Regions from separate parts of the Microbacterium sp. SORGH_AS_0888 genome, predicted to be linked through region 2. Evidence: riboswitches for the same ligand, from Rfam matches in the RefSeq annotation. Region 2 holds a riboswitch; the other holds the start of a gene.

Region 1 (15,626 bases), 1.2 Mb from region 2:
CACGCCCGCGCGAACGACCGGCTTGCCGGCGAAGCGCTGCGGCTCACGGACGTCGACGTCGACGGCGAAGATCACGGCGTCCGCCGCGTCGATGACCGAGGAGGGCAGCGCCTGGTAGCCGCTGGACCCCTGGGGCTCGACGGTCAGCTCGACCCCGTCCTTCTTGCCGGCCGCGGTCAGGGCGTCGGCAGCCATGAACGTGTGCGCGATTCCTGTCGCGCAGGCCGTGACAGCCACGATCCGGGCCGGGCGCCCGTCGATCGTGAGGGACTCGTCCGCGGTCGCGACCGGCGCGACGGCGGGTGCCGCGGGCTCGGCGGCAGGGGCCGCCGCCTCCTCGCCGATCGCGACGCGGACGATGTGCACGACGTCGTCGGGGGTGCGCGCCGCGCGCAGTCCGTCGGTGAAGTCGGACTGCATGAGGCTCCGCGCCAGCTTCGACAGCACCGCGAGGTGCGCCTCCGCGGCATCCGCGGGGGCGGCGATCAGGAAGACGAGGTCGGCGGGTCCGTCGGGCGCGCCGAAGTCGACCCCCGGGGACAGACGGGCGAAAGCGAGCGAAGGAGTCGTGACGGCCGCGCTCTTCGCGTGCGGGATCGCGATCCCGCCGGGCAGCCCGGTCTCATCCTTCTGCTCGCGGGCCCAGGCGTCCTCGAAGAGCGCTTCCGCGTCTGTCGCGCGTCCCTCGGCGACGACGCGCGTCGCGAGGGCACGGATGACCGCGGCCTTGTCGTCGCCCAGGCTCGCATCGAGCGAGACGAGGGCTGGGGTGATGGTGTCGGACACGATGACCTCCAGTGGTCGGTGGTACGGGATCAGAGGGAACGCACGGGCACATCGCCCTGCGGAAGGTCGAGGGGACGCGGCGCCTGCGTGCCGGGCAGGGAGGCCGCAGCGGCGCCGTAGCGGATCGACTGGCGAAGCGCCTCGGCCGGGCTCGCGCCGCGTGCCGCGGCGAGCACGAAGCCGGCGAGCGAGCTGTCACCGGCGCCGACCGTGCTGACGACGCGGATGCGCGGCGGACGTCCCGCCCATGCACCGTCGGCCGTGACCAGCACGGCCCCCGCGGCGCCGAGCGTCACGAGCGCCGCCCCCACCCGCGCCGGCACGAGGGAGCGTGCCACGGGCAGGACCGCGGCGACGAGGTCGACGCCTTCGTCGAGCGGAATGCCGGCGAGCTCGGCGAGCTCGTCCTCGTTCGGCTTGATGAGATCCGGGGCACCCTCCGCCACGACGGCGCGCAGCGCCGCGTCCGAGGTGTCGACCGCGATGCGCGGCGGCCGGGAGCCCGCGCGGACCGCACGGATCACGTCGACGTAGAACGCGTCGCCCGCGCCGGGCGGGAGAGAGCCGGCGAGCACGAGCCAGTCGGCCCCCGCGGAGGCGGCGACCACGGCATCGATGAGAGCCTGCCGCTGCGCGGCGTCGAGCGCGGTGCCGGGCAGGTTGAGCTTCGTGGTCTCGCCGTCGGCGTCGACGATCGTCAGGTTCGACCGCACGTGCCCGTCGACCCCGACGGCTCGGTACGTGATCCCCGCACCGTCCAGCACGGCACGATAGGGGTCGTCGGCGGACAGCGGCAGCACGGCCTGCGTGTCCTCGCCGGCGAGTGCGACGACGCGGGACACGTTGATCCCCTTGCCGCCCGCATCCTCACGTCCTCCGAGTGCCGTCTGCACCTGGCCGGGCCGCAGCGGCGCGGCCAGGCTGATCGCCCGGTCCAGGGAGGGGTTGGCGGTGAGTGTGACGATCATGCGAGCCATACCTCCACTCCGGCATCGCCGAGCGCGGAGGCGAGCTCCCCGGCGGGCGGCGTGTCGGTCACGAGAACATCGATGTCTGTCAGAGGGGCGAAGCCGACCAGCAGCTCGCGGTCGAACTTGCTGCCGTCGACGACAACCACTGTGCGCCGGGCGCACCGCACGATTGCCCGCTTGACCGCCGCTTCCTCGGGATCGGGCGTGCTCAGACCGAACTCCGCCGACATGCCGTTCGTCCCCACGAACGCGATGTCGGGACGGAGCGCTCCGATCGCCTCGACCGTCTGCGCGCCGACGGCGGCGGAGGTGACGCTGCGCACCCGGCCGCCGATCACGGTGAGGGCGACACGGTCGGCGTCGGCGAGTGGGCCGGCGAAGCTGAAGGCGTGGGTGACGACGTCCGCCTGGCCGCCCTGCTCGGCCAGTCGCGCGGGCAGGAGAGCGGCGACCGCACCCGTCGTGGTGCCGGCGTCCAGGAACACGGATCCGCGGAAGCCGGACCCGATGGCCGAGAGCGCGCGACGCGCGATCGCGTGCTTCTGCGAGCCCCGCAAGGTGGACCGCTCGACGAGCGTCGCCTCGGTCGTGCTCTGCCTGTCGGGCGCGATAGCGCCGCCGTGCACCCGGATCACCGAGCCCTGACGCTCGAGCGCGTCCAGGTCGCGTCGCACCGTCTCGGTCGTGACGCCGAAGCGGCGGGCAAGGTCGGTCACCGACACTCGTCCGTCGACGAGGAGCATGCCCTCGATCGCCTCTTGGCGCTCCATCGCGTACACGGTGGCCTCCTTTGGATAGCCACAGATTACAACACAGTCCCACATGGAGCAACGGTTTCGGCGGGCGAAAACACAGAAGCGCCCCCGGTCGTCGGACCGGGGGCGCCTCAGGAGACGGGACGGCTCAGGCTTCGCTCATGGCCTGCACCTCGGCGCGGCCCTTTGCGGCGTAGTAGGCGGCTCGTGCGGCATCCTTGCGGGCCTGCTCCGCCTGACCGGCGTCGAGCTCCTCCTGCGAGATCGGGACGCTCTCGACGTGGTTCACGCCGTGGTACTTCTCGATGTAGGCGTCGAGCTCGGGGCCCGACTCCCACGAGGTGATCAGGCAGTAGCGCGGCTCGGTGCCGCGGTGCGTCGCCGCGTGCCACAGCCGCTGCGTGTCGATGATGAGCTGCGCGCCGGCGGGCAGCGCAATGCGCACCTCCCCCTCCGGATCGGTGCGGTTGTGGCGCAGCACGAAGAAGCTGTCGGTGTCGTCGGTCAGGTTGAAGAAGCCGCGGACGACCCAGCCCGTCCCGTCCGGGTTGAGGCGGTTGTTGTCGTCCTGGTGCAGGTTGTAGAGGCAGTCGCCGTACGGAGTCGGCTGCAGCTCGATCACGCGGCACCGCCCGACGTTCGCGCCCGGCTCCTGTGCGCGACGCGCGAGGTTCGGCGCCTTCTCGACCTGGGAAGGGATCCAGACGCCGTCCTTGTCCGTGCGCGGCGGCTTGTGGTTCCAGAAGCCGTTGCACTCGATCTCGCCGAAAGCGCTCGCGAGCGGCGCGAAGCGCGTGTCACCGGAGGACTTCCAGTCGTTGTACTCGATGTCGAGCCACTCCTTGGGGTCCAGCTCCTGGTTGTAGCGATCCAGGACGACGTAACCCGTCTCCTCGAGCGCGGCGGACGTGATGTAACCCATGACGAATCATGCCTTTCGGTCGGGGCCAGCGAAGTTTTTACAGGCCCAGGTAAGGTCAGCCTATTCCCGCGGGCTGCCGCACCCCTGGGAGGCGGGCCGGTAAAATCGGACCCGGCCGCGGCGCGCTCCGATGCCGGTGCCGCTGCGAAGGACGACCGCCATGACCCTCTCCCCTGCCGCCGCCACCAACGTCGACGCGACGGCGGTGGGCACCCTCGCGTGGCTCTCGTCCCGTGTCTCCGGCATCGTCGTCCCGGTCTACCAGCGTCAGTACCGCTGGGACATCGGCGGGTGCGATCAGCTGCTCTCCGACATCCGCGCGGTCGCGGACGCCGACGACGGCCGCACGCACTTCCTCGCCTCCATCCTGTCGACGCGCACGGAGGGATCTGACGACGAGCTCGTGCTGATCGACGGCCAGCAGCGCATCACGACGCTCATGCTGCTGGTCGCCGCGCTCCAGCACACCGTGCGCCCGAACGACCCCTCCCTGGCCGAGGAGATGGCGAGCGTGCTCGTCCGCCCCGACGATCCCCGCCGCACCAAGCTTCGGCCGCATCGTGCGTGGGCGGGAGTCTTCGAGGATGTCGTGCTCGACCGTGGCGCGGACGGCGCGCAGGGTTCGCGCTTCGCCGACAACTACGCCTTCTTCCGCAGCCAGATCCGGGCGGAGGAGGTGCCCCGCATCTGGCGGGGGCTGCAGCGCCTGGAACACGTGTCGATCACCCTCGGCCCGCACGCGGGGGCGCAGCAGATCTTCGAGAGCCTGAACGCCACGGGCGAGCCGCTGCGGGACCACGAGCTCATCCACAACTACGTCCTGATGGGGCTCAGCCATGCGCAGCAGCTCGACGTCGAGGAGTCGTTCTGGGTCCCGATCGAGCAGAACACGGGTGAGGCGATCGGCGAGTTCTGGCGCCACTACCTCGTCATGCGCACGGGCCGCGAGGTCACGGTATGGGGCGGTCGGGGGGTGTACGACGCCTTCCGGCGCGAGTTCCCGCGTCTGGAGGCGGACTCGCTGCACGACCAGGCCGCCCAGTGGCGGGACTTCTCCGAGATCTATCGTGTCCTCCGGCAGCCCGCCCACGCCGAGTCCGAGGCGATCGGGCGCCAGCTCGCGTACCTGAACACGTTCGGCCCACGGCTGCACTCGCTCGTGATGCGGCTGCTCTCCGAGCGCCGCCACGGGCTCCGCGACGAGGCGGCGCTGATCGAGGTGCTCGAGTACCTGCAGGCGCTCCTGCTGCGACGGACCCTCGTCGGCGTGCCGCTCGATCGCATCGTCGCACGGCTGTGCCGCGCCCACGCGGACGGCGGTGACGCGCTCGAGCGGGCGATCGCGCGCATCTCGCCCTCGGACGAGCGCGTGCGCGTCGCGGTCAAGTACGGCGCTCTCCCCCACCCGGCGTACGTGCTGGGCCGCCTCGCCGGGCTTCCGCGTGTCGCGGGTCTCGACGTCGAGCACGTCCTGCCCGTCGCTCCCGGGGACGACTGGACGGGCGACGGCCGCCGGGCCTGGCGAGACTATGGCGACGACGAGCAGAACAGCGCGCGCGCCCTGACGGAGACGCTCGGCAACCTCACCCTGCTCGAGGAGGCGCTCGCGGAGCGGGCGATGGATGCGTCCTTCCCTGCCAAACGCGGGCTCTACGGGACATCGCGGGTGTCGCTCAGCCAGGAGCTCGGCCGGGTCGAGAGCTGGGGAACGTCCGCGATCGCCGAGCGCACGGAGCGTCTCACGCGGCAGCTGGTCTCGCTGTGGGCCCGCCCACGCGTGACCGCGATCGACGACGACGGCCTCACGCCGATCCTGGATGCCGTGCCCCGTCGCGGCTGGCCCCACGGCTGGGAGCGCGAGTACGCGTACGTGGAGTATCGCGGGGAGCACTGGGAGGTCTACGACATCCGCCATCTCTTCCGGCGGGTGTTCCTCCGGCTGTGGTCGGATGCGCGTGCCGCGGTGCTCGAGGACAGCGCGCGCCGTGGCGGGCCGGTCTACGCCGGCCAGGCCTGGCACGGACAGTGGGAGACCCTCGACGAGACGCACTCGCTGTATCTCGGCTGGGACTCGAGCTACATGCTGAGCGCCGTGCAGGGTGTCCTCGAGGAGGCCGGCATCGCCGCCGAGGTGTTCCTGAAGTACTCCTACATCGGCGAGGCGATGCGCTGAGGTAACCTCGTCAGCAGTGACACGGGGTGCCCGGGAGGGCTGAGATCACACCCGTCGAACCTGATCTAGTTCGTACTAGCGAAGGGATGTCGCCATTGCGCACGTCATCGCCGTCTCTGTCCGCCGCCTTCTGGGCCGTGGAGGAGGTGAGAACGACAGCGCCGCTCGTGCAGTGCCTGACCAACGCGGTCACGGTGAACTTCGTGGCCAACACCCTGCTCGCGGTGGGCGCGTCACCGGCGATGGTGGACGTGCCGGGAGAGGCGGGCCCGATGGCGGGTGCCGCGTCCGCGGTGCTCATCAACCTCGGCACGCCCGGCGCGGAACAGCGTGAGGGCATGCTCGAGGCTGCCGAGGCCTGTGCCGACATGGGCCGCCCGTGGGTGCTCGACCCCGTCGCCGTCGGCGCTCTGCCGGTGCGGACCGACCTGGCCCACCGGCTCCTGACGCGGCGACCGACCGTGATCCGCGGAAACGCCTCCGAGATCCGAGCGCTGGCGGGAGCCGGGACGGGCGGGCGCGGGGTGGACGCGGCGGACGATGTGGCGGGTGCCGCGGACGCCGCCCTCGCGCTCGCCCGCACATCCGGCGGGGTCGTCGCGGTCTCCGGCCCCGTGGACCTCGTCACCGACGGCCGGCGCACCGTGCGGATCACGGGCGGCGACGTCCTGCTCACCCGCGTCACGGGCGGCGGCTGCGCGCTGGGCGGGGTCATCGCCGCCTACGTCGCGAGCCATGCAGACCCGTTCGAGGCCGTCGTGACCGCCTGTCTCGGCTACGGCATCGCGGCCGAGCGCGCCGCCCACGCGGCGGCCGGACCGGCCGGCTTCGCGGTCGCCTTCGTCGACGCGCTCGCGTCCCTCCGCTCCGCCGACCTGGTGGCCGAGGGGCGGATCGCGTGACCATCGACCTCTCGCTCTACCTCATCACCGACGAGCGCGCGGCGGCGTCGGCCGGACGCGGGGTGCTCGACACGGTCCGGCTCGCCGTCGCCGGCGGTGTCACCGCCGTGCAGGTGCGGGCGAAGGACGCGTCCGCTCGCGATCTCCTCGCGCTCGTGCACGCCGTCGCGTCCGCCGTGCCCGAGCGTGTCGCCGTGATCGTGAACGACCGTGTGGACGTCTTCCTCGCCGCGCGCGCGAACCGCGCCGCGGTGGCGGGTGTCCACGTCGGCCAGCGGGACATCCCGGTCGACCACGTGCGGCGTCTCGTGGGCCCGGACGCCGTGGTGGGGCTGACCGCGGCCACGCCGGAGGAGCTGCAGGATGCGGCGGCCTCCCCCGCGCGCGTCGACTACGTCGGAATCGGCACGGTCCGCGAGACGACCACCAAGCTCGACGCCCCGGCCCCGCTCGGGATCGAGGGCGTGATCCGCCGCGCCGCGACGTGTCCGCTGCCGGCCGTCGCGATCGGCGGCATCGTCGCGAGCGATGTGGCCGTGCTCCGCGCCGGGGGCCTCGCGGGAGTCGCCGTCGCCTCGGCGGTCGGAGCGGCCCCGGATCCGACCGCGGCCGCACGGCTCTTCGTCGGAGATCCCGCGTGAACCGGGGCACGCCGCCGGCCGCGCCGCGCATTCTCAGCATCGCCGGCACCGACCCGACGGGAGGCGCCGGCATCCACGCCGATCTCAAGAGCATCGCGGCGAACGGCGGCTACGGGATGGCGGTCGTGACCGCTCTCGTCGCGCAGAACACGCGCGGCGTGCGCAGCATCCACGTGCCGCCCGTCGGCTTCCTCGCGGAGCAGCTGCGTGCGGTGAGCGACGACGTCGAGATCGACGCCGTCAAGATCGGCATGCTGTTCGACCGGGAGATCGTCGACACCGTCCGGGACTGGCTGGAGACGGTGCGACCGCCCATCGTCGTGCTGGACCCGGTCATGGTGGCCACCAGCGGCGACCGGCTGCTCGGTGAGGCGGCCGAGTCGGCGCTGCGCGACATCCTTCCGCTCGTCGACCTCGTCACGCCCAACCGCCCGGAGCTGGCGGCGCTGCTCGACGAAGCGGAGGCGGAGACCTGGGAGCAGGCGCTCGCACAGGCGCGCCTGCTCGCCGAGGGACACGGCGTGTCGGTGCTCGCCAAGGGCGGGCACTTCAACACCGCCGCTGCCTGCGACGCCCTTGTGGATGCCGCGACCGGCAGTGTCACCGAGTACCCGTCGCACCGCGTGCGCACACGCCACACACACGGCACCGGCTGCTCGCTCTCGTCGGCGGTCGCGACGCTCCGCGCACGTCGCGGGTCATGGGGCCCGGCGATCGCGGAGGCGAAGCGGTGGCTGACCGAGAGTCTGGAGGCCGCCGACGGGCTCCGCGTGGGTGCGGGCAACGGACCCGTCTCGCACTTCGCCGGGCTCTGGGACCGCGCCGGCGACCCCGTCGCGCCGGAGCACGTCGCCGCCGCGTGGTGGGAGGGCATCCGCGGGATCCGCGACGCGACCGACGACCTCCCCTTCCTGCGAGGCCTCGCCGACGGAACGCTCGGGGCAGCGGCGTTCCGCTGGTACCTCGCGCAGGATGCCCTGTACCTTCGCGACTACGCACGGGTGCTCGCGCACGCGAGCGCGCTCGCCCCGACATCCGAGGAGCAGACCTTCTGGTCCTCGAGCGCAGCCGGTGCGATCGCGGCCGAGCTCGAGCTGCACAGCCGCTGGCTCTCGACCGATGGGCTGTTCGACGCGGCGCCGAGTCCGACCACGACCGCGTACATCGATCATCTGCTGGCCCTCGCGGCGCGGGGCGACTACGGCGCGCTCGTCGCCGGCGTCCTCCCCTGCTTCTGGATGTATGTCGACATCGGCGAGCGGCTGCTGCCCGCGGCGACGCCGGAGAACCCGTACACCGCATGGATCGAGACCTATGCGGATCCTGCGTTCCGCGCCGCGACCGACCGCGCCATCGACATCGTCTTCCGTCATGCCGCGGGAGCATCGGTCGCTGCGCGCGGTCGGATGCGCGACGCGTTCGTTGTGTCGGCGCAGCACGAGAGGGCGTTCTTCGCCGCGCCGCTCGCGCTCAGCTCACCCGAGCGAGCACCGCGTCGAGCTCCGTGACGAAACGATCCGCGTCGGCGCGCGTGAACGGCAGCGGCGGGCGCAGCTTGAGCACGTTCCCCTGTGGTCCGCAGACCGAGGTCAGCACGCGCCGCGCGCGGAGCCCGTTCACCGTCCGCGTCGCCAGCGGACCGTCCGGACGCTTGCGCGCCCGATCGGCCACGAGCTCGAGGCCGGTGAACGCGCCATCGCCCCGCACGTCGCCGATGGCCTCGTGCCGGGTCGCGAGCGTGCGCAGCTGCGAGCGGAAGTAGGCGCCGACATCGGCAGCGTGCTGCTGCAGCCCTTCGTCGCGGATGACGTCGAGCACGGCCTGCGCCGCCGCGATCGCGACGTCGTTGCCACCGAACGTGTTGAAGTACGGCACCTCGCGCGCGAAGACGTCGAGCACCTCGGCCGTTCCGGCCACGGCGGCCACCGGGTACCCGTTGCCCATCGGCTTGCCCATCGTGACGAGATCGGGGGTCAGGCCATGACGCGCGAAACCCCAGAACGCCGAGCCGGTCCGCCCGAACCCGGGCTGGACCTCGTCGGCGATGAACACGCCGCCCGCCGCCCGCACCGCGTCCACCGCGGGTGCGAGGAAACCGGGCGGGTCGGAGTAGACGCCGTCCGAGGAGAAGATCGTGTCGACCAGGAGCGCCGCGGGCCTGATGTCCGCCGCCGACATCTCCGACAGAGCCACCCGCACCGCCGCCGCGAACGTGGCGCCGGGGTCCTCGTCGGCCCGGTAGGTGTCGGGGGCGGGCACGGTCCACACCGCGGGCCCGATCTGCGACCCGGAGCCGAGCGCGGGCGAGAGCCCGGAGACGAGGTCGGTGTTCCCGTGGTAGGCCTCCTCGGTGATGATCACACCGGTCCCTCCGGTGGCCGCACGCGCCATCCGCACCGCCAGGTCGTTGGCCTCCGAACCGCTGCACGTCAGCATGAGGCGCGCGATCGCGGCGGGCATCGTGCCGAGGAGGTCCTCCGCGTAGTCGACGATCGGCCTCGACAGATAACGGGTGTGCGTGCTGAGGCGCGCCGCCTGCTGTGCGATCGCCTCCGCGACACGGGGATGAGCGTGTCCGACGCTCGCGACGTTGTTGTAGACGTCCAGGTACTCCACGCCTTCGACGTCGTAGAGGTGGGCGCCGGAGCCGCGCACGGGCCGCACCGGGTCCTCGTAGAAGAGCCGATAGGCGGGGCCGAGGAGCCGACGGCGCCGCGCGATCAGGCTGCCGGCTTCCGTCGTCTCGTCCGGATCCGCCTCGTACGCGTTCGCGTCGAGGATCGTGGAGCGCACCGCGGTCACGGGATCAGCGCTCCTTCGCCTCGTCCAGGATCACGCGGCCGAGCCGCGCGAATCGCTGAGGCGACACCTTCTTCAGCACGAGGGCCCACACCACCCCCAGGAGCGCGACACCGCCGACGATGTAGGGGATGGCGGCGAACACCGGGCTTCCCGCCGCGGTTCCCGCGGCGAACTCCGCGTTGGCGACCAGGAGGAACACGACGTAGATCATTCCGACGGCGCCGAGAGCGGGCGCGACGAGTGTCCTGAACCAGTGCTTGGTCTCCGGGTGCGCACCGCGCACGTGGAAGTACCCGATCACCGCGATCGCGGCGACCGCCTGCACGATCATGATGGCGCTCGTGCCGAGGATGGCCATGAGGCCGTAGAGCGCGCCGTAGGGATCCTGCCCCGTCACGAAGAAGGCGACGACGATGAGGGTCGCGACGATGCTCTGCACGAAGCCCGCGACGTGCGGCGAGCCGTGCACGCTGTGCGTGCGGCCGAGTGTGCGCGCCAGCCCCGGGAGGATGTCCTCACGTCCGAGCGCGTAGAGGTATCGCGACGCGCTGTTGTGGAACGCCATGCCGCAGGCGAACGAGCCGGTCGCCAGGAGGATCTGGAACATGATCACGGCCCACTGGCCGAGGTTCTCACCGACCGGCCGGAAGAAGATGTCGCTCGAGGTCGCGCTGTCCTGCGCCAGGGCGATCGCCGTCTGGGGCCCCACTCCCACGATCGCCAGCCAGGAGACGAGGACGTAGAAGATGCCGATGCCCACGACCGACCCGATCACCGCGATCGGGATGATCTTCTTCGGGTTGCGGGACTCCTCGCCGTACATGGCGCTCGACTCGAACCCCACCCAGGACCAGAACGCGAAGAAGAGACCGATGCCGGCGGACCCGGCGACCGCGATGGCGGAGCCGCCGTCGGGGGCGGGCACGGAGCCGGAGAGATCGACGAACGCGTTGAGCGGGTTCAGCGACGCCCACGACCACCCCTCTGGGCCTCCGCCGCGCACCAGCACCGACACGGCCATGGCTGCGAGCATGAGGACCTCCGTGACGAGGAACACGCCCAGGATCTTCGCAGCGACGTTGACGTCGAAGTAGGTGAGGGTCGCGTTCGCGACCAGCATGATCACTGCGAAGACGATCCACGGGACGCTCGCACCCGTGAGCGACTGCACCAGGTTGCTGCAGAAGAACGCGAAGATGCCGACGAGGGATGCTTCGAAGACCATGTAGGCGAGCGTCGTGAGCATGCCGGCGCTGAGCCCGATGACGCGGCCGAGACCGTGCGAGATGTACCCGTAGAACGCGCCGGTCGCCGTGATGTGCTTGGACATCGCGGCGTAGCCGATGGCGAAGAGAGTGAGCACGACGGTGGCGACCATGTAGCCGGCGGGTGCGGCCGCGCCGTTGCCGAAGCCGACCGCGATCGGCACATTGCCGACCATCGCCGTGATGGGGGCGGCCGTGGCGACCGACATGAACAGAACGCCGACCAGACCGATCGCGTTCGGGCGGAGCCGGTGGACGCCGTCGGCGGGGCGTTCTGCGCTCGTCGATGGAGCAGCACTCGTTTCGGTCACTTCTTCTCCGATCATTTGGTCTGGTATCTCAGGTGCGGCCAGTGTGAAGGCATCTGACGACGGTGTCAAGTCGGTCTGATGCTCCGAGATCGGCCTGATTTCAGGCATGTTTCCGAGAGTCTGCACCACGTTACGGCTGGATGAAATCCGGCCTGTTTGGTCTGCTCTAGCATCTCTGAATGGTCCGTGGTGAGCTAGATCTGATGAGGTGATCGGTTCAGAGGACGAGTACACGCGATTCGCTCGCGCAGCTCTCGATCGTTACGGATTCGGCGCGCACGCGCAGCTCACGCTGCTCAGCCTCAGCGAGAACGGCACCTTCCTGGCGCGCGACCAGGACGGCGCCGCGATCCTGCGGGTGCATCGTCCGGGATACCACGACCGGCGGGCCATCGAGTCGGAGCTCACCTGGATGGAGCGGGTGCGGGAGGACTGCGGCATCGCGACGCCGCATCTGGTGCCGGCCGCCGACGGCTCCCGCGTCGTCACGGTCGTTCTGGACGACCAGGTCCGCCACGTCGACGCCGTCACCGTGGTGGCGGGACGCACGGGCGAGGAGGCGGTGGGCGGGGTCCCGCTCGCCGAGCTCGGCCGGATCAGCGCACATCTGCATCGGCACGCGGAGAGCTGGCGTCCACCGGAGGGCTTCACACGATTCCGCTGGGACTTCGCACACTGTCTCGGCGACGCGCCGCGCTGGGGACGGTGGCAGGACGCGCCCGGCATCCGTGGTCGCGACCACGGGATCCTGGCCACAGCGGTCGACACACTCCGCGCGGCGCTCGAGGAGTACGGCACGTCGCCGGCGAGGTTCGGGCTCGTGCATGCCGATCTGCGGATGTCGAACGTGATGGTCGGAACCTCCGGCGAGATCACCGTGATCGACTTCGACGATTGCGGCTACGGCTGGCTGCTCTCCGATCTCTCGTCGATCGTCTCCTGGCGCGAGCACGAACACGACGAGGCCCATGCCGCTATCACGCAATGGCTGCGCGGCTACCTGCCTCACCGCGAGCTCACGGACGAGGACCTGGCGATGATCCCCGCCTTCGTGATGATGCGTCGGCTCATGCTCACGGCGTGGCTCGGAACGCATCCGGATTCCCCTCCCGCGCGCCGTCTCGGCGGCTCCTACGCCCGCGGGACGGTCGACCTGGCGGATCGCTACCTCCGTGATCGGAGATGGCTCCGCTATACCCTGTCGGACCTCCGGTCCGCCGTCACCACCTGAACCAGAAGGAAGTCCCGCATGTTCGATCTCACCGGCCGCCGAGTCCTCGTCACGGGAGGCTCCAAGGGCATCGGTCACGGCATCGCCGCCGCGTTCGCCGAGGCGGGCGCCTCCGTCGCGATCGCCGCTCGTGACACGTCGGCGCTGCAGGATGCGGTCGGCCGGCTCGATGCGCTCGGTCCCGGACGGGTCACCGCCCACGTCGCCGACATCACGAGCCGCGAGGACACCCATCGGATGGTGGCGGAGGCCGTCGCAGCGCTGGACGGACTCGACGTGCTGTGCGCGAACGCGGGCATCTTCCCCGAGCGCTCGCTGATCGAGATGGTCGAGGAGGACCTCGACGGCGTCCTCGCGGTGAACGTCGCCGGCACGATCTGGGCGGTTCAGGCGGCGATCCCCGCCCTCACCGCGTCCGGCCGGGGACGCGTCATCCTCACCTCGTCGATCACCGGACCGACGACCGGGTACCCCGGGTGGTCCCACTACGGCGCGACCAAGGCGGCGCAGCTCGGGTTCATGCGCAGCGCGGCCCTCGAGCTGGCGCCTCGGCGCATCACGGTCAACGCGGTGCTGCCCGGCAACATCCTCACCGAAGGCCTGAGGGACATGGGCGAGGAGTACCTCGCGACGATGTCGCGGACGATCCCCCTCGGCGAGCTCGGCACCCCGGCGGACATCGGGGCGGCGGCCGCGTTCCTCGCCACCGACGAAGCGCGCTACATCACCGGACAGCCGATCGTCGTGGACGGCGGACAGACGCTTCCGGAGAGCCCGGAGGCCGTGCTCCCCGTGACACCGTGAGCCGTCTCGCGGCCGGTGGCCCCGACTACAGTGAAAGGATGGTTTCGGCGGAGAGCGAAGGCGGCCCCGTCGCCGAGGACGTGCGCCGCCGGATCATCCGGCTGATCGCGGCGGGTGCGCTCGCGCCGGGAGCACGGCTGGGCACGGAACGCGAGATGAGCGAGCGGTTCGGCGTGTCCCGCGTCACAATCCGCAGTGCGATCCTCCCCCTGAGCAGAGCGGGCATCCTCGAGCGCCGCACGGGGCGCGCAGGGGGCACCTTCGTGCGCTCCGGTCTTCTGCCCCGCGAGGCGGCCGAGCAGCTCGGGCTCCCCCGGCGTCTTGCCGCGACGGGCCACACCACCGTGACGACCGTGCTCGCGACGCGGAGAGCCGCAGCCACCGAGATCGAGGCGGTCGCGCTGGGGATCGAAGCCGGCACTGAGCTGGCGATCATCGAGCGCCTGCGTGAGGCCGACGGCGTGCCGCTGTCGATCGACAAGGCGCACTTCCCGCTCACGCTCGCGCCCGACCTGCTGGATCAGCCCCTCGGTGGATCCCTCTACGAGATGCTCCATGAGCGCTACGGCATCGACCCGCACCACGTCGACGAGGAGATCAGCGTCGTGTCGGCGAGCCGCCGTGAGGCGCGACTGCTCGGCGTCGCCGAGCGGTCGCCCCTCCTCCAGCTCGTGCGTGTGGCGCGCGATGCGGCCGGCCGCGCCTTCGAGTACTCCGAGGATCTCTTCCGCGCCGACCGCGTCCGGCTCGTCGCACGTCGAGCCGGCCATATCGCCCGCGATGCGGCGCGAGCCGACGACGGGATCATCGAGCTCTCCGTCAGCGTCTGATGGCGTGCCTGGAATACCGCTCCCGCCGCACACGGTTGTCTCCGTCATGACGGTCGACTCCTCCGCGCTGGACAGGGTGCTCGCCGAGATCGACGTGCGCTCCGGTGACACGCGACGCTCGTCGCTCGGACCGGGTGGGCTGCTCGCCCTCGCGCCGGCGATGACGACGCTCGGATACGTCGTCTCCGGCGAGATCACGACGGACGCCGACGCGGATGACGCGTGCACGCTCGACACGCGCACCGGTGTCTCGGCTCCCGTGCGCGGGCCGCGCACGCTGCTGATGGGCGATGCGTTCCTCTACACGGATGCCGCAGCATCCGTGCTCTCGTCCGCCTCCGGCGCGACGGTCGTGACCGCCGAGCTCGATATGGTCTGGCCGGCGACGGCCCGCGCACTGCCGCGATTCGTCCTCGTGCACGAGTTCTCTGAGCGAGAGCCCGCCGCGGCGGGACTCGCCGCGCATCTCGGTCCCGGCCGGATGGACAGCGCGCGATCGGGCGATCCCGTGATCTGCCGGGCGATGATGGCGACGGTCGTGCTGTCGGTCATCCGGGCCTGGGCGGCCGCGTGCGCTCCCGCCCAGTGGCCTGCCCTGAGCGTCGACCCCTTCCTCGAGCGCATCGTGCGGGCCGTCGCGGAGGAGCCCGGGCGCGAGTGGACCCTCGAGTCCCTCGCGAGCCTCGGGGCGATGTCCCGCACCGTCCTCGCCGAGCGCTTCCGCGCCGCGTTCGGCACGTCGCCGGCGAGCTTCGTGACGGAGACGCGGATGCGACGAGCCATGGAGATGCTCGAGGCAGGCGCCTCCGTCACGGAGACCTCACGGGCGCTGGGCTACGGCTCCGACGAGGGATTCAGCCGCGCGTTCCGGCGCCACACGGGGATGCCACCGTCGCAGTGGCGTCGACGGACGGTTCTCGCCCGCTGACGACTCAGTGCCGTCGACCGTGTCCGCGGTTCGCCGCGCCGAACAGCGCGGCGCCGGCCAGCAGGAGCACGATGGCGAGAACGTCGTTGAGCGCGACGCCCCAGGTGTCGACGACGATTCCGCCGAGTCCTGCGGCGAGGACGATCCCGAGCTGGAAGCCGACCACCACCAGGCTGCCGCCGGCCTCCAGACGATCCGGCATGCGATGCCCGACCCAGGCGTTCGTGATGATGAGCCACGAGGAGAAGAAGAACCCCCAGACCGTCACGGCGACGCCGACGGCGATCACGGAGGCCGGAGCCAGC
Region 2 (15,626 bases):
GATCCCGCTGCCGCCGCCGGTGACGAGCGCGACTCGGCCTTCCAGTCCAGATTCCATGGGTGCTCCTTCTGCGAGGTGATCGACCGTCGGGCCGGTCGTTCGGGGGTCCGTTCTCGAGCGGGTGCTCAGCGCGGTGCGGCCGTGCCGATCGGCACGTGGCGTTCGATGAACTCGATCTGGCCCGCGATCACCGACTCGAACAGGTCGCCGACATAGATGCCGAAGTGGCCGGAGTCGAATCGCTTGATCTCGCCCCGCGGCGCGCGGCGGGCCAGCTCCTCCGTCGCCGCGGCGGGGGTCACGGTGTCCCGTTCGCACAGCGAGATCAGCAGCGGCGCCGTCACGTCGGCCGCTCGGAGACCGGGGCGGTAGTTCCGTACCTGGAGCATGACGCGAGCGGGGATCTCGGGGATCTCGAAGGGCACCCCCGCGGCTTCGTAGATCGCGCGGAACCCTTCGAAGGAGCCCGGAGCCGTCATGATCGCCACGTCGCCGGGGTTCCCGACCACGGGCACGCGCACCGGCCGACGCCCGAACAGCTTGGCCGCACGGTCTCTCAGCGCGAGCCGCGCCAGGCCCTGCGCGGTCTTCTTCGGGGTCGCGCGCCCGGTGGCCTCTCCGTCCGAGAAGGGGCACTGCGCGAGCACCGCGGCGATGCGGTGGTCGTCCGCCGCCGTCGTCATCACGTGTCCGCCTCCGAAGGATGTGCCCCACAGGATCACGCGCTCGGGGTCGACGCCTTCGAGGGTCCGGGCGAACGCCACGGCGCTGCGCCAGTCCTCCAGCTGTTCCGGGATGTCGACGAAGTCTCGCGGTTCGCCCGTGCTCGCACCGAAGTGGCGGTAGTCGAACGTCATGGCGACATAGCCGCGCTGCGCGAACCTCTCCGCGTAGACGTCCAGTCGAAGGCTCTTCACCCCCGACAGCCCGTGCGCGAGCACGATGATCGGGAGCGGTCCGCCGTCCTCGGCAGCGGCGGGACGGAAGATCGACGCGTCGCACTCGCCGTCCCCCGACCTGAACCGCGCTGCTGTCCAAGGCATCGATGCACCCGTCATGTGACTCTCCCATCACCGTTCTTCTTTGATCCGATCGCGGAGCCGGGCCCGTGAGCACCGGTGCTGTCATGCTCGCTCAGCGGCATGGCTCACACAATGTCGGATTGCACATTATCGATGGGTTGAAATGTGATAATCGCACTGTCTGAACAGTGTTCGGTCGTGAGAGTCGTGAGAGTCGTGAGAGTCGTGAGAGGAGTGCCATGTCCAGCGGCAGCGTGCGGGGCGCGACCGACGAGTTGCTGCGCAACACCGCCAAGGTGTTCCTCACCGACCCGACCGTCATACGGCCCATCCGGGAGGCGGTCGCCGACGCCACCGACCGCCGCTTCGGATCGGACCCCGCCATCTCGGAGGCGATCGGGGAGGCGGCCTGGGCCAACACGCAGCATTGGGCGCGCTCGATGTACGACGACCCGCAGCGCGACGTCGAGCCCCACCTCACGAGCCAGGTCGTCGGCATCGCCCGCGACGGATATCGGTGGGGCGAGGAGGCCACGTTGCGCGCCTCGTACCGCGCGGGCGAGCGGGCGACGTGGTCGCTCTGGATGACGATCGCCTTCTCGCTGTGCGACGACCCGGACGTCCTGCTCCCCGCGCTCGAGAGGGCCTCGCGATCACTGTCGCTCTGGATCGAGGCCACGGTCAGCGCCCTCATCGAGGTCCTCGAGCAGGAGCGCGCGACGCTGTCGGCGGATCAGCAGGTGCGCCGGCTCGAGCTGGTCAACCTCATCCTGGGCGGCGCCCCGGCGCCGCCGGCCGGCATGGACCGAAGGCTCGGCTACCCGCTGCGGGCGGCGCACCTCGGCGTCATCGTCTGGGCTCCCGCCCAGGTCGCCGATCGCGAGGCCCTCGTGCGCGCCGCCGACCGGCTCGGCCGCGTCGCGGAGTCCCGGAACCAGCTGCTCGTCCAGGCCAGCGCGTCGTCGCTGTGGCTGTGGCTGACCCCCGGCGTCCCGGTGCCGCCCGAGGCGATCGAGACGGCCCTGGCTCCCTACCGCGACGTCAGGCTGGCGATCGGGTCCCTGGACGAGGGCGTGGACGGCTTCCGGCGCACGCACGACCGTGCGCTCGAGACCCAGCGGCTGATGCAGACGCACAACGCCCACCCGATCGGCTTCTACGACGACGTCGCGGCCGTCCTCGTCATGGCCCGGGACGACGCCCGGCTGCGCGAGTTCATCCATGCCGTGCTCGGCCCGCTCGCCCTGGCGCCGCAGGAGCTGCGCGACACGCTGCGCACGTTCATCCACCAGCGCTACAACGCATCGCGGACCGCGGAGCTGCTGTTCACCCACCGCAACACGGTCCTCCAGCGCGTTCGCCGCGCCCAGAGCCGCCTTCCGGTCTCACTGGAGCGCCACGGCACCAACGTCGGCCTCGCCCTGGACGCGATGCACTGGCTGAACCTTCCGCAGCCGTAGGCGCAGCCCGCGCCGGCGGGGACGCGGCGGACGACTCGGCTCAGCCGGCGAGACCGAACAGCTGCAGCGGGTGGGTCAGCCGCCACCATGGGCTCGGGCCCTCGACATCCCCCGCGAGCACGAGGTCGGTCGTGGCGCTGTTCACCGGTCCCGTCGTGGTGAGCACGCCCACCTTCTCACCGGCGTCGCGTGCGTCGCCGAGCGAGAACGTGGTCGTCGCGGTCGCGGACGCGCCGTTCCAGAGCACGACGCTCGCGTCGGATGCCGTCACGACACCGACGGGGGAGCCCCACAGCGTGTCGACCTGGCCCACGGTCGTTCCCTCGGCCACGGCGGGCACCGGCTGCAGCTCCTTCTCGACCTGGGCGAACAGTGCCCGCGTGGCGGCATCCCGGGTCTCGTGGTCGGGCTGGCCGAGAACGCTCGCGAGGATCGTCACGGTCGTGCCCTCGACCGTGACCTGCTTGGCCGAGAGCAGGTTGTAGAGGTCGAGGGTGCCGGTCTTGATGCCGATGACGCCCGGGTCCGCCAGCAGCGCGTTCGTGTTGACGACGTGGCCGGCGCCGGGCAGGTCGACCGCGGGGGTGCGCACGATCTCGGCGATCACGGGGTTGGCCAGCGCCCGGCGGGCGAGGTCCAACAGCGCCGCGGGCGTCGCCGTGTTGCCCTCCTCGATGCCGGTGGGCTCCACGACCGTGATGCCGTCGATCCCGTGCTGGCGCAGCCACGCGTTGGCCGCGTCGGCGTACACCGCGTCGCTCGGCCAGATCCTGCCGGCCAGCCGGTCGGCGTAGTTGCCCGCCGAGCCGATCAGCATCCCCTGCAGCAGCTGATACTCGGTGAGGCTGCCGCCGACGGGGACGTCGAGCGAGGACTCGTCCTGCCCGAGGCGATCCCAGTACTCGACGCGGTCGCTGTAGGTGAACGAGTAGGAGGGGCCCTGCTCTCCGAGCGCGAGCGGCATCTTGTCGAGCACCACGAGCGCCGTCACGATCTTCGTGATGCTCGCCATGGCGCTGGCGGTTCCGGTCGAGGCCAGCGGCGACCCGACGCCGTCGACCGCGACCGAGGCGCTCCCCTCCGCGGGCCACGCGGGAGCCGCGGCCGCCGCGGCGGCCGGCTGGGGCGAGATCGGCGTGAGGGTCGGCGCGACCGCGTACAGCGGCCACAGCAGCACGGTCGCGCAGTACGCCACGACGAGTCCCAGGATGAACGCCGCCGGCACGACGACCGCCGGCCGCCACGGCGAGCGCCGGGGCGCGCGAGCGAGCAGGTCGGCGGCCACGGGCACGTAGCCGGTGCCGGCCTCGAGCTGCAGTCGGGGCGCCGAGCGTTCGGCCACGCCGCCCTCGTCGACCCAGCCGAGCGCCGCGGGCGCCGCGGCGGCGATCATGTGCTCGGAGGCCACGACGACGGTCGCGGACGAGGCCTGCCCGGCCTCGGAGGCGACGAGGACCGGAGGAGCCGTCACCGGCTCCTCGGGCGCATCCGCGCGGGCGGCGGCGGCCACGAGCAGCGGGACGGTCGCGGGGTCGACGACCGAGGTCTCGACCGTGGGGCTCTCGGAGGAGCCGCGGGCACGCAACGACCGTCGCGTGGTCGGCGGGCCTTCGGGGGTCACTCGCCTACGGTATCGCGGCGGGGGTCTATACTCGGCATCTACCACCACGGGAGTCCGGTGTTCCGGGCTGAGAGGAAGCGAATCCACGCTTCGACCGTCGAACCTGATCCGGATCATGCCGGCGCAGGAAGGAGCATCAATGCACACGTCTACGTCTACGTCCACGTCCGCATCCGTGCGGTCCGTCCACCTCCGCTGGCGGGTGGTCGACATCGTCGTCGCGAGCGTCATCGGGGTCGCCGCCGGCGTCATCTTCTGGATCTGGGGTCAGGCCTGGACGCCGCTCAGCACCGCGCTCGCCTTCCTCCCGGGGCTCGAGGGGCTGCTCTCCGGGGGCTGGCTGTTCGCCGGCGTCCTCGGCGGGCTCGTGATCCGCAAGCCCGGCGCGGCGCTGTACACCGAGATCGTCGCGGCGGTCGTCTCGATGGCCGTCGGCACCCAGTGGGGGTTCCTCACCTTCGTGTGGGGCGTCATCGAGGGGCTCGGCGCCGAGATCGGCTTCGCGCTCTTCCTCTACGGCAACTTCCGGCTCCTGGGCGCTCTCAGCTCGGGCGCGGTCGCGGGGCTGTCGGTGGCGCTGCTGGACACGAACTTCTCGTCGATCGCCGCATACGACCTCGGGGCGCGGGTCATCTACTTCGTCTCGGCCGTGGTCTCCGGCATCCTGATCGCCGGCCTCGTGTCGTGGCTCATCGTGAAGGCGCTCGCCGCGACCGGGGCGCTCGATCGGTTCGCCGCCGGCCGCGAGGCGCGCGCCGCCGACACGGCGTGACCGCAGCCGGGGCGCGCGTCGTCGCCCGCGGCTGGGGCTGGCGGCACGCCGGCCGACGCCGCTGGGCGACGACCGGGATCGACCTCGACATCGCCCCGGGCGAACGCGTTCTGCTGCTCGGCGCGAGCGGCGCCGGCAAGTCGACCCTGCTGCGGGGCCTGGCGGGCGTGCTCGGCGACGCCGAGGACGGCGAGGCCGCGGGAGAGCTGCGCATCGACGGCGAGGAGCCGGCGCGTGCGCGGGGCCGCGCGGGGCTCGTGCTGCAGGACCCCGACGCGCAGGTCGTGCTCGCGCGCGTGGGGGACGACATCGCCTTCGGCTGCGAGAACCTCGGCGTCGCGCGCGAGGAGATCTGGCGGCGGGTGGATGCGGCGCGGGATGCGGTCGGTCTCGCCGTGGGGCGCGACCACCCGGCGGAGGCGCTCTCGGGCGGGCAGAAGCAGCGGCTCGCGCTCGCCGGTGCGCTCGCGATGAGACCGGGGCTCCTGCTGCTGGACGAGCCGACGGCCAACCTGGACCCCCCGGGCGCCGCGGAGGTCCGCGACGCGGTCGTGCGCGCCGTCTCGGAGGCGGGGGCGACGCTCGTCGTCGTCGAGCATCGCGTGGCGCTGTGGGCCGAGCACGTCGACCGCGTCGTCGTGCTCGCCGCCGGCGGAGGGCTCCTCGCGGACGGCGCGCCCGCGGAGGTGTTCGCGGTCCACGGTGTGACGCTCGCCGAGGCCGGCGTGTGGGTGCCGGGTCGACGGGTCGGGATCGATGCGCGCCCCCGGCTCGGCGAGGCGCCCGAGGTGCTGGGCGCGGCCGGGCTCGCGGTGGGGCGGCGCGGGTTCGGCGAGCGGATGCCGCGGGTTGCGACATCCGGGGTCTCGGTCGTGCTGCGCGCCGGACGTGCGCTGGCGATCACCGGGGCCAACGGCGCCGGCAAGTCGACCCTCGCCGAGACGCTCGCGGGACTGCGGGAGCCGCTGGCCGGCGAGGTCACGGCATCCGCCGCGTTGCGCGGGGGCGTGCGGGGGGCGCCGCACCGCTGGCGGTCGCGCGACCTCCTGACGCGGGTGGGCATGGTCTTCCAGACGCCGGAGCACCAGCTGCTCACCGCCCGCGTCCGCGACGAGCTCGCGGTCGGCCCGCGCGCGCTCGGGCTCGGCGAGGCCGAGATCTCCGCGCGGATCGAGCCGCTGCTGGAGCGGCTGCGGCTCGGTCACCTCGCGGACGCGAACCCCTTCACCCTGTCCGGCGGTGAGAAGCGGCGGCTGACGGTGGCGGCGGCGATCGCGACCGAGCCGCGCGTGCTGCTGCTGGACGAGCCGACGTACGGGCAGGACGCGCGCACCTGGCAGGAGCTCGCCGACCTCATGGATGCGCTGCGCTCGGCGGGGACCGCCGTCGGCTTCGTCTCGCACGATCCCGACCTGGTGGCGCTGCTGGCCGATGACGAGCTGACCCTGGGATCGGCCTGATGTCCGCGCTCCCTCTCCCTCCCGCTGTCCCGCCGCGCCTCGCCTCCGCGCCCCTCGCCCCTCATGCATGTCCCACTTCCGACCGCAGCATGTCCCACTTCCGACCGCAGCGCACTCCGCTCAGCGGTCGAAAGTGGGACATGCTCGGCGGGGCGGGCGGTGCAGGCGGTGCACGCAGGGCGGGCGAGGGGGGATGCCGATGAGCCTGTTCACGATGGATGTCGCCCGCAGCCCGCTCGCGCGCGTCAACCCGGTCGCGAAGCTCGCGGCGACGCTCGCCGTCTCGGTGACGCTGCTGCTCTCGATCGACCCGGTCTCCGCCGGTGTCGCGCTGGCGGCGACCCTCGTGCTGCTGCCCTTCGCGCGGCTGCCCGCGCGGGCGGTGTGGCTCCGCCTCTGGCCGATCGTCGTCGCGGCGCTCATCGCCGGCGCCGGCACCGTGCTCTACGGGCGCGCCTCCGGGGAGGTCTTCTTCCACTGGGGACTCGTGCGCGTGAGCGAGGGCTCGCTGGATCTGGCGATCGCGATCGTGCTGCGCGTGCTGGCGATCGCGGTGCCCTCCGTTCTGCTGTTCGCCACGACCGACCCCACCGATCTCGCCGACGGGCTCGCCCAGGTGCTGCGCCTGCCCGCCCGTTTCGTCCTCGGCGCGCTCGCCGGGCTTCGCCTGGTCGGCCTCCTCGTCGCCGACTGGCGCGAGCTCGGGATGGCGCGGCGTGCCCGCGGCGTCGCCGACCGCGGCCGCATCCGTCGTTTCCTCGGCCAGGCGTTCGCGCTGCTCGTGCTCGCGATCCGGCGGGGCACGAAGCTGGCGACCGCGATGGAGGCACGGGGTTTCGGCGCGCGCGGAGCCCGCAGCTGGGCGCGGCCGTCCCGCCTCGGGTGGCGCGACGCGGTGCTGGTCGCGATCGCGATCGCGGTGGCGGCCGCATCCGTCGTCGCAGCCGTGATCGCGGGCACCTGGACCCTGGTCTTCGCCCTGTAGCCCGCGGCTCGCCCGGTTCCGCGCGGAAGACGCGGCACGAGCACGGGCGCGGCACGAGCACGGGCCGCAGGCGGGAGGCGCCGGGGGTGCACGGCGCGGCGGGCGCACCGCGCGGCCGAGACGCAGTCCCGCGTATGCTGGCACGGGATGCCGGGATTCGAAGGAGAACGCATGGACATCACGGGTTCGTCCGCCCTTGTGACCGGAGGGGCCAGCGGCCTCGGGCTCGCGACGGCGACCGCTCTCGCCGCCGCGGGCGCCGCCGTCACGATCGTCGACCTCGAGGGCTCGCCGGGCCCCGCGCGGGCCGCGGAGCTCGGCGGCTCCTTCATCGCCGCCGACGTCACGAGCCCCGAGCAGATCGCCGCGGCGGTCGAGCGCGCCGCCGCACCGGCCCCGCTGCGCCTGGTCGTCAACTGCGCCGGAATCGCCCCGCCGGCCAAGGTGCTCGACCGCGAGGGCGAGCCCACCCCGCTCGCCGACTTCGAGAGGCTCGTGCGCGTGAACCTCATCGGCACGTACAACGTGATCGCCCAGGCCGCGGCGGTCATGGCCCGCAACGATCCCGCCGCCGGGGGCGACCGGGGCGTCATCGTGAACACCGCGAGCGTCGCCGCCTTCGACGGCCAGATCGGCCAGCCGGCCTACTCCGCCTCCAAGGGGGGCGTGCACGCCATGACCCTTCCCGTGGCGCGCGAGCTCGCCCGCCACGGCATCCGGGTGTGCACGATCGCGCCGGGGATCATGGAGACCCCGATGCTCAAGGGATTGCCCCAGGCCGCGCAGGACTCGCTCGGACAGCAGGTGCCCTACCCGTCTCGGCTCGGCCGACCGGACGAGTACGCCTCGCTCGTGCTCGAGATCGTCCGCAACGGCTACCTCAACGGCGAGACCATCCGACTCGACGGCGCGATCCGGATGGCGCCGCGATGAGCGACACGATCCGCTACGAGGCGCACGGCGGCCTGGCCCGGCTCACGCTCAACCGCCCCGCCTCGCTCAACGCCATGGACTTCGAGATGGGGGAGCGCTGGCGCGAGCTCACCCATCGCGTCGCCGACGATCCCGACATCCGGGCGGTGATCCTGGATGCGGAGGGCCCGGCCTTCTGCGCCGGCGGCGACGTGATCGCGATGTCGGCGCAGGAGTCGGGCATCGGCGCGTCGATCACCGCGATGGCGCACGTCATCCACGACGGCATCCGTGCGCTCACGAGCAGCGACACCCCGGTCGTGGCCGCCGTCCAGGGCGCCGTCGCCGGCGGCGGGCTCGGGCTCATGCTCGCGGCCGACTACGTCGTCGCGGGCGAGCGCGCCCGGTTCGTCTCGCGCTACGCGAACATCGGGCTGACCCCCGACCTCGGCGTCACGACGCTGCTGCCCGCCGCGATCGGCCGGACGCGCGCGCTCCGGCTGCTGCTGCAGGACGAGACGATCGATGCCGCGACGGCCCTGGACTGGGGCCTCGTGAGCGAGGTCGCCGACGACCCCGCCGCCCGGGCGGAGCAGATCGCGCGGTTCTGGCTCGACGGCGCCGCGGCGGCGTTCGGCCAGGCCAAGCGGCTCGTGCGCGCGGGCGCCGGTCGCACGTTCGAGGAGAACCTGGCGGACGAGGCCGTCACGATCGGGGCGGCGTCCGAGACGGATGCCGCCCGCACCCGCATCCGCGCGTTCGCCGCCGCGTCCGCCCGCACCGCCACGAAGGAGAAGCCGTGACCGACACCCCGCCCCTGGCAGGCAAGACCATCCTGATGTCCGGCGGGAGCCGCGGCATCGGGCTCGCGATCGCCCTGCGCGCGGCGCGGGACGGCGCGAACATCGCGCTCCTGGCCAAGACCGACGCGCCGCATCCCAAGCTCGAGGGCACCGTGCACACGGCGGCCGAGCAGATCCGGGAGGCGGGCGGGCAGGCGCTGCCGATCGTCGGCGACGTGCGCGACGAGGACTCGATCACGCAGGCGGTGCTGAAGACCGCGGGGGAGTTCGGAGGGATCGATGTCGTCGTCAACAACGCGAGCGTCATCGACCTGTCGGGGTCGCTCCAGCTCTCGACGAAGAAATACGACCTCATGCAGGACGTCAACGTCCGCGGCACGTTCCTGCTCTCGCGCGCCGCGCTGCCGATGCTCACCGAGGCGGCGAACCCCCACATCCTCTCCCTCTCGCCGCCGCTGAACCTCTCCCCGCGCTGGCTGGGGGCCCACACCGGCTACACGCTCGCCAAGTACGGCATGACGATGGCGACCCTGGGGCTTGCGGCGGAGTTCGCGAAGGACGGCGTGGCCGCCAACACGCTGTGGCCTCGGACGACGATCGCGACGGCTGCCGTGCAGTTCTCGCTCGGCGGCGAGCGGATGATGCGCGCGAGCCGCACGCCCGAGATCTACGCGGACGCGGCGTACGAGGTGATCACGCAGCCGGCGCGCACGTACACGGGGCAGACGCTCGTGGTCGAGGACGTCCTGGAGGCCGCGGGGGTCACCGACTTCGCGCGCTATGCGGCGGTGCCCGGCACTCCGGACACGGAGCTGTTCCCCGACATCTTCCTGGACTGAGGCCCGCGGCCGGCGCCGCGGCTCGCACCTGGCACACAGGCAGCTCCCCCTACCCTTGCGCAGTGTCCTTCTCCGCCCACAGGCCCGGCCGTTTCGGCTCCGACGGCCGCATCGAGCTCTCGTCCGAGACGCCCGAGGACGAGCCGATGTACCTGAGCGACGTCCGTGCGCAGCAGGGCGAGAGCCCGGATGCGGCGACCCTGCCCATCGACGAGACCACGCCGGCCGAGCCGGTCGAGACCACGACGCCCGAGCAGACGGCATCAGAGGAGCCCGAGCCGGTCGCGCAGCGGCCGACGACGCGCGTGCCCCGTGAGCGACGCGGACGACGGCTCCCGCTGTGGCGGCGGCTCGCGGTGCTGGGCGGGGCCGACAACGAGATCCTCGACGACGTGCCGAGCGAGACGTCCCGCTTCGTGCAGATGTTCTTCGTGCTCGCCGGGACCGCGCTCGTCTCCGCCCTGTCGATGACGTTCGCGCTCATCACGGGCGTGCGGATCTCGATCTGGCTCGCGGTGCCGCTCGCGATCGTGTGGGCGCTCATCATCTTCAACCTCGATCGCTTCCTCACCTCGACGATGCGCTCCACGCGCAACCTCTGGCGGCTCCTCGGGCTCGCGTTGCCCCGCGTCATCATGGCCGCGCTCATCGGCATCGTCGTCGCCGAGCCCCTCGTCCTGCAGGTGTTCCACAACGACATCGCTCGCGAGGTGACCTCGACCAACGTCGTGCAGGCCCAGACCGATCAGGACGCGGTCGCCAACGGCCCCGAGAAGCAGGCGCTGGATGCGGCATCCGCCTCCCTCGCCGCCCTGCAGAACCAGGCCGCCACCGGCATCGTGGCGGGGACCTCCTCGACCTCGGCCGAGTCGGTCGCCGCCCAGGCGACGGTGGACCAGCTCACGACCCAGCTGGCGGACCAGCAGAAGGTCATCGACCAGGCGAGAGCGCTGTACCAGTGCGAGCTGACGGGCGAAGGGGCCGGCACGGTCCCCGGCTGCACCGGTCTGCAGGGCGAGGGCGCGAGCGCGGATGCGGCGAAGGCTCAGCTGGCGCAGGCGCAGTCGGCGTACGACGCGCTCGCGAACCAGCTCACCCAGGCGCAGGCGACGCTGGCCGCCGCGAACGGCGCCAGCACCGAGGCCGCCGCGACCTCCGCCGAGCAGAACAAGAAGCAGGCCCAGGACCAGCTGCCGGCGGCGCAGGCGCAGTACGACGCCGCGCTCGCCGCCTACAACGATCGGGCGGCGGCCGTCGCCGGCGGGAACGCGGATGCGGTCGGCCTGCTCAGTCAGATCGGCGCGCTCGAGCGGCTGTCCGAGCGAGAGCCGACGCTGGCCTGGGCGCACTGGCTGATCGCAGCGCTGTTCTTCATGATCGAGCTGTTGCCGGTGCTCGTGAAGGTGCTGACGAGCTACGGCGACCCCTCGCTCTACGAGAAGGCCGAGACCATGCGCAAGCAGGTCGCGCTCGACCGGGTGACGGCGAAGACCTGGCGCGAACGCGCCGCGATCGTCACCGCGCCTCCCTCCGCGACATCCCCCTAGATCAGTCCGTGGCGCGCGAAGGCGTTGTGCACGCCGTCGTCGAGGACCGCGGTGGTGACCTCGTCCGCGATGGCCTTCAGCTCCGGGTCTGCGTTGCCCATCGCGATGCCGGTGCCGCAGACCTCGAACATCTCGACGTCGTTCCAGCTGTCGCCGATGCCGATCGCGTCGGCGGCGTCGATGCCGAGGTGGGCGAGCACGGCCGTGATGGCCGAGCCCTTCGTCACGCCCTTCAGCCCGATCTCGCCGTTGGAGCCGCCGGGGAGCGGGATGCTGCCGGGGATCACGTGGAACCGGTCGCCGAGCTCGGCACGGGCGCGGTCGACGGCATCCGGCGCATCGCTGAGGAACACGGCCTTCGCCACCTGCTCGCGGTCGATCTCGGCGAGCTCGCGGAACCGCGGCGGCCGCTGGGGAGCGGTCTGCGGGTCCACGGGCCCGTGGGGGCGGATCGAGGCCAGCATCGCCTCGACGGCGCGCTGCACGGCGGCGTCGGCGTAGACGCCCTCGCCCGTCTGCAGGAAGTAGTGGATGCCGTGGCCCTGGAAGAACGCCTCCAGCCGGTCGACCGCGTCGAGGGGCATGGGCTCGGCCACGACGGACACGTCACCGGCGACCGCGTACGCGCCGCCGTTGGTGATGGCGCCGTCGAAGCCGATCTCGCGCACGGCGGGATGGATGTCGCCGGCGGAGCGTCCCGTGCTGAGGTAGACGAGGGCGCCGCGCTCGCGCGCTTCGCGGATCGCGGTCACGGTGGAGGGGGCGATGGTGCGGCCGTGGTCGAGGATCGTGCCGTCGACGTCGAGGAAGGCGATGCGGGGAGGGGTCACGATGTTCCATTCTCGCCGGTGCGGCGTGCGCGTGGCCGACTCACCGGCCGGGAACGTCCATAACTCAGGCAGAATCGCGCCCGGAGGCCGGTTTCGGGCCCCAGCGGCGCGAATCGCCTGAGTTATGAACGCCTGCCGGGGTCAGCGGGTGAGGGACGCGCCGTTGGTGCGGATCACCTCGGCGTACCAGCCGAACGACTTCTTCTCGAAGCGCTCGAGCGTGCCGCTGCCGTCGTCGTTGCGGTCGACGTAGATGAAGCCGTACCGCTTGCTCAGCTGGGCGGTCGAGGCGCTCACGATGTCGATGCATCCCCACGAGGTGTAGCCGAGGACCTCGACGCCGTCCGCGATCGCCTCTCCCACCTGCACCAGGTGGTCGTTGAGATAGGCGATGCGGTAGTCGTCGATGACGGTCTTGACGCCGTCGACCTCCACGAGCTCGTCCTTCGCGCCCAGCCCGTTCTCGACGATGAACAGCGGCTTCTGCCAGCGGTCCCAGAACTGGTTGAGCACGAGCCGGAGCCCCACGGGGTCGATCTGCCAGCCCCACTCGCTCGCCGGGAGCGTCGGGTTCGGCACCCCGCCCATGATGTTGCCCGCGCCGGCGACCTTCTTCTCCGGGTCGGCGGTCTGGGCGACGGACATGTAGTAGCTGAACGAGACGAAGTCGACCGTGTGGGTCAGATCCTCGCGGTCCTCGTCGGTGATCTCGAGCTCGATGCCCTTCTCTCCCAGCGTCCGCAGGAAGTATCCCGGATAGGCGCCGCGGGTGTGGACGTCGCCGTAGACCAGGTTGGAGTGGTCGAAGTCCATGACCGCGAGCGCGTCGGCGGGGGAGGGGGTGAGCGGGTAGGTGGGCATCGACAGCACCATGCACCCGATCTGCGCGTTCGGGGCGATCTCGTGCGCGATCCGGGTGGCGCGCGCCGAGGCCACGAGCTCGTGGTGCATCGCCTGGTAGAGCTGTGCGTCGCTGAGCTCCTCCTTCGGCGTGTTGATGCCGCCCGACATGAACGGCGCGTGCAGCAGCGAGTTGATCTCGTTGAAGGTCAGCCAGTACCGCACGCGGGACCCGTAGCGCTCGAAGAGCGTGCGGGCGTAGTTCTCGTAGAAGCCGATGAGCCGGCGGTCGGTCCAGCCGTCGTACGTCTCGGCGAGGTGCAGCGGCGTCTCGTAGTGCGAGATCGTGACGAGGGGCTCGATGCCGTGCTTCTCGAGCTCGTCGAGCACGCGGTCGTAGAAGGCGAGGCCCTCCTCGTTGGGCTCCGACTCGTCGCCGAGGGGGAAGATGCGGCTCCACGCGATCGAGAACCGGTAGACGCGGAAGCCCATCTTCGCGAACAGCGCGATGTCCTCGGCGTAGCGGTGGTAGAAGTCGACCGCCTCGAGCTTGAGGTTGTCGGGCGTCGGTGCCGCGGTGCGGGGCCCGACGATGCCCTGCGGCATGACGTCCTGAACCGACAGGCCCTTGCCGCCCTCCGCGTAGGCGCCTTCGACCTGGTTCGCCGCGGTGGCGCCGCCCCAGAGGAAGCTCGGGGGGAAAGGGGTGGATGTGTTCATTGCTCTGTTCCGTTTCGTGTTTCCGGGAACCGGTCGGGCGGGGCGCGCGGCCCCGCCCGACACGGGATCAGCTCGCAGCGACGACCTGCTCCACGGCGACGGCCACGAACAGCGGCTCGCCGTGCGCGATCGGGCCGGACGCCGGGGATCCGATCGTCGGGTAGAGATCGGGGTTCGTCACGACGACCGGGGTCGTGAGGTCGTAGCCGGCGGCGGTGATCGCCTCCCGGTCGAACTCGACCAGCAGGTCACCGGCCGCGACCTGCTGACCGCTCGTGACCTTGAGCGCGAAGTGCTCGCCGCCCAGCTTGACCGTGTCGATCCCGATGTGGATGAGGACCTCGGCGCCGTCGGCATGCCGCAGCCCGATCGCGTGGCCGGTGGGGAACGCGGCGACGATCGTCGCGTCGAAGGGGGCGTACAGTGCGCCGCTGCGAGGCCGGATCGCCACGCCCTGACCGAGCGACCCGTCGGCGAAGGCGGCATCCGGGGTCTCGCTCAGCGGCACGACGGTCCCGTCGACGGGGCTCAGCACCTGGAGGTCGGTGCTCTCCGGGGCGGGCGCCTGGGCGCTCGGCTCCTTGAAGCCGACGAGCACCACGAGCAGGAACGGGATGACGATGGCCGCCAGCAGGCCGATCCCCAGGAACACCATGTTGCCGTTGCCCAGGAGCGCGGTCACCGCCAGTCCGGACGGCACGACGAACGCGGTCGAGAAGACACCGCCCAGCGAGATGATCGCGCCGCCGATCGCGCCGCCGACGATGCCGAAGGCGAACGGGCGCTTGAGCGGCAGGTTGATGCCGTAGATCGCGGGCTCGGTGATGCCGGCGAGGAATCCGGACAGGGTCGCCGGAGCGGCGAGCGACTTGAGGTTCTTGTCGCGGGCCCGCACCCAGACGCCCGCGACCGCGGCGGCCTGGGCCAGCACGGCGGCGAAGACGGGGGCGATGAGCAGCATGCGACCCGTGGTCTGCAGCTCGAGCTGGAACAGCGGCACGAGGCCCCAGTGCAGGCCGAAGATCACGAACACCTGCCACAGGCCGCCCATGATCGCGCCGCCGAGCCACGGCACGGTGGCGAAGACCCAGCCGATGGCGGCTCCGACCCACCCGCTGAGGACAGACGAGATCGGGCCGATGACGACGAAGACGAGCGGAACCGCCACCAGCACGATGATCATGGGGGTGAGGAACCGGCGCACGGCGGCCGGGAGCTTCGCGTAGAGGAAGCGCTCGGCGTGGCTCTGCAGCCACACGACGATGATGATCGGGATCACGCTGGAGACGTAGTTGACCATCGTGAAGGGGATGCCGAAGAACGTCAGCCCCTCGGCACCGACCAGCGCGGTCGCCGCCGGATACAGCAGTGCCGCGCCGATCGCGAACGAGGTGAACTCGGATGCCTTGAAGTAGCGCGCCGCCGTGATGGCCAGCGCCAGGGGCAGGAAGTTGATGAACGCGTCCGAGAGGGAGTTGAGCACGACATAGGTCGAGGTCGTCGCATCGATCCAGCCGAAGGTGACGGCGGCGGAGAGGAACGCCTTCAGCAGCCCCGTGCCGGCCAGTGCCCACAGCACAGGCGTGAAGACCCCCGAGATCATCTTGATGAAGCGGTTGAAGAGGTTCCCCTTGGGGCCCTCGTCGGCCGGCTCGGCCGCCGCGGACGACCCGCCGAAGCGGGAGATCTTGCCGATCGCCGCGAAGACCTCGGGCACCTCGTTGCCGATGACGACCTGGTACTGGCCGCCGGCCTGTGCGACGGTCACCACTCCCGGCACGGCCTTCAGCGCCGCCGCATCCGCCTTGCTCTCGT

What was found. Region 2 has a riboswitch for thiamine pyrophosphate ahead of QE381_RS08330 (ECF transporter S component). Riboswitches for the same ligand answer to the same signal wherever they lie in the genome.
Region 1: linked by a shared signal. The riboswitch ahead of thiM (hydroxyethylthiazole kinase) and the one ahead of QE381_RS08330 (ECF transporter S component) in region 2 are both predicted to bind thiamine pyrophosphate.

Annotation. Positions count from the first base shown of each region.
Region 1 is NZ_JAUTAZ010000001.1:483,665-499,290, reverse strand. It holds gene QE381_RS02415 (fructose-specific PTS transporter subunit EIIC) at 1-786, opposite strand, end outside; gene QE381_RS02410 (1-phosphofructokinase family hexose kinase) at 816-1,754, opposite strand; gene QE381_RS02405 (DeoR/GlpR family DNA-binding transcription regulator) at 1,751-2,536, opposite strand; gene QE381_RS02400 (hypothetical protein) at 2,661-3,434, opposite strand; gene QE381_RS02395 (DUF262 domain-containing HNH endonuclease family protein) at 3,595-5,607, shown strand; TPP riboswitch at 5,620-5,711, shown strand; gene thiM (hydroxyethylthiazole kinase) at 5,754-6,509, shown strand; gene thiE (thiamine phosphate synthase) at 6,506-7,150, shown strand; gene thiD (bifunctional hydroxymethylpyrimidine kinase/phosphomethylpyrimidine kinase) at 7,147-8,658, shown strand; gene QE381_RS02375 (aspartate aminotransferase family protein) at 8,621-9,952, opposite strand; gene QE381_RS02370 (APC family permease) at 9,957-11,528, opposite strand; gene QE381_RS02365 (phosphotransferase enzyme family protein) at 11,737-12,759, shown strand; gene fabG (3-oxoacyl-ACP reductase FabG) at 12,778-13,563, shown strand; gene QE381_RS02355 (GntR family transcriptional regulator) at 13,602-14,393, shown strand; gene QE381_RS02350 (AraC family transcriptional regulator) at 14,440-15,321, shown strand; gene QE381_RS02345 (MFS transporter) at 15,326-15,626, opposite strand, start outside.
Region 2 is NZ_JAUTAZ010000001.1:1,710,143-1,725,768, reverse strand. It holds gene QE381_RS08350 (SDR family NAD(P)-dependent oxidoreductase) at 1-57, opposite strand, end outside; gene QE381_RS08345 (alpha/beta hydrolase) at 126-1,043, opposite strand; gene QE381_RS08340 (CdaR family transcriptional regulator) at 1,262-2,482, shown strand; gene QE381_RS08335 (D-alanyl-D-alanine carboxypeptidase family protein) at 2,523-4,103, opposite strand; TPP riboswitch at 4,140-4,250, shown strand; gene QE381_RS08330 (ECF transporter S component) at 4,243-4,875, shown strand; gene QE381_RS08325 (ABC transporter ATP-binding protein) at 4,872-6,335, shown strand; gene QE381_RS08320 (energy-coupling factor transporter transmembrane protein EcfT) at 6,535-7,320, shown strand; gene QE381_RS08315 (SDR family NAD(P)-dependent oxidoreductase) at 7,492-8,253, shown strand; gene QE381_RS08310 (enoyl-CoA hydratase/isomerase family protein) at 8,250-9,035, shown strand; gene QE381_RS08305 (NAD(P)-dependent oxidoreductase) at 9,032-9,874, shown strand; gene QE381_RS08300 (DUF4407 domain-containing protein) at 9,937-11,421, shown strand; gene QE381_RS08295 (Cof-type HAD-IIB family hydrolase) at 11,418-12,251, opposite strand; gene QE381_RS08290 (glycoside hydrolase family 1 protein) at 12,393-13,811, opposite strand; gene QE381_RS08285 (beta-glucoside-specific PTS transporter subunit IIABC) at 13,879-15,626, opposite strand, start outside.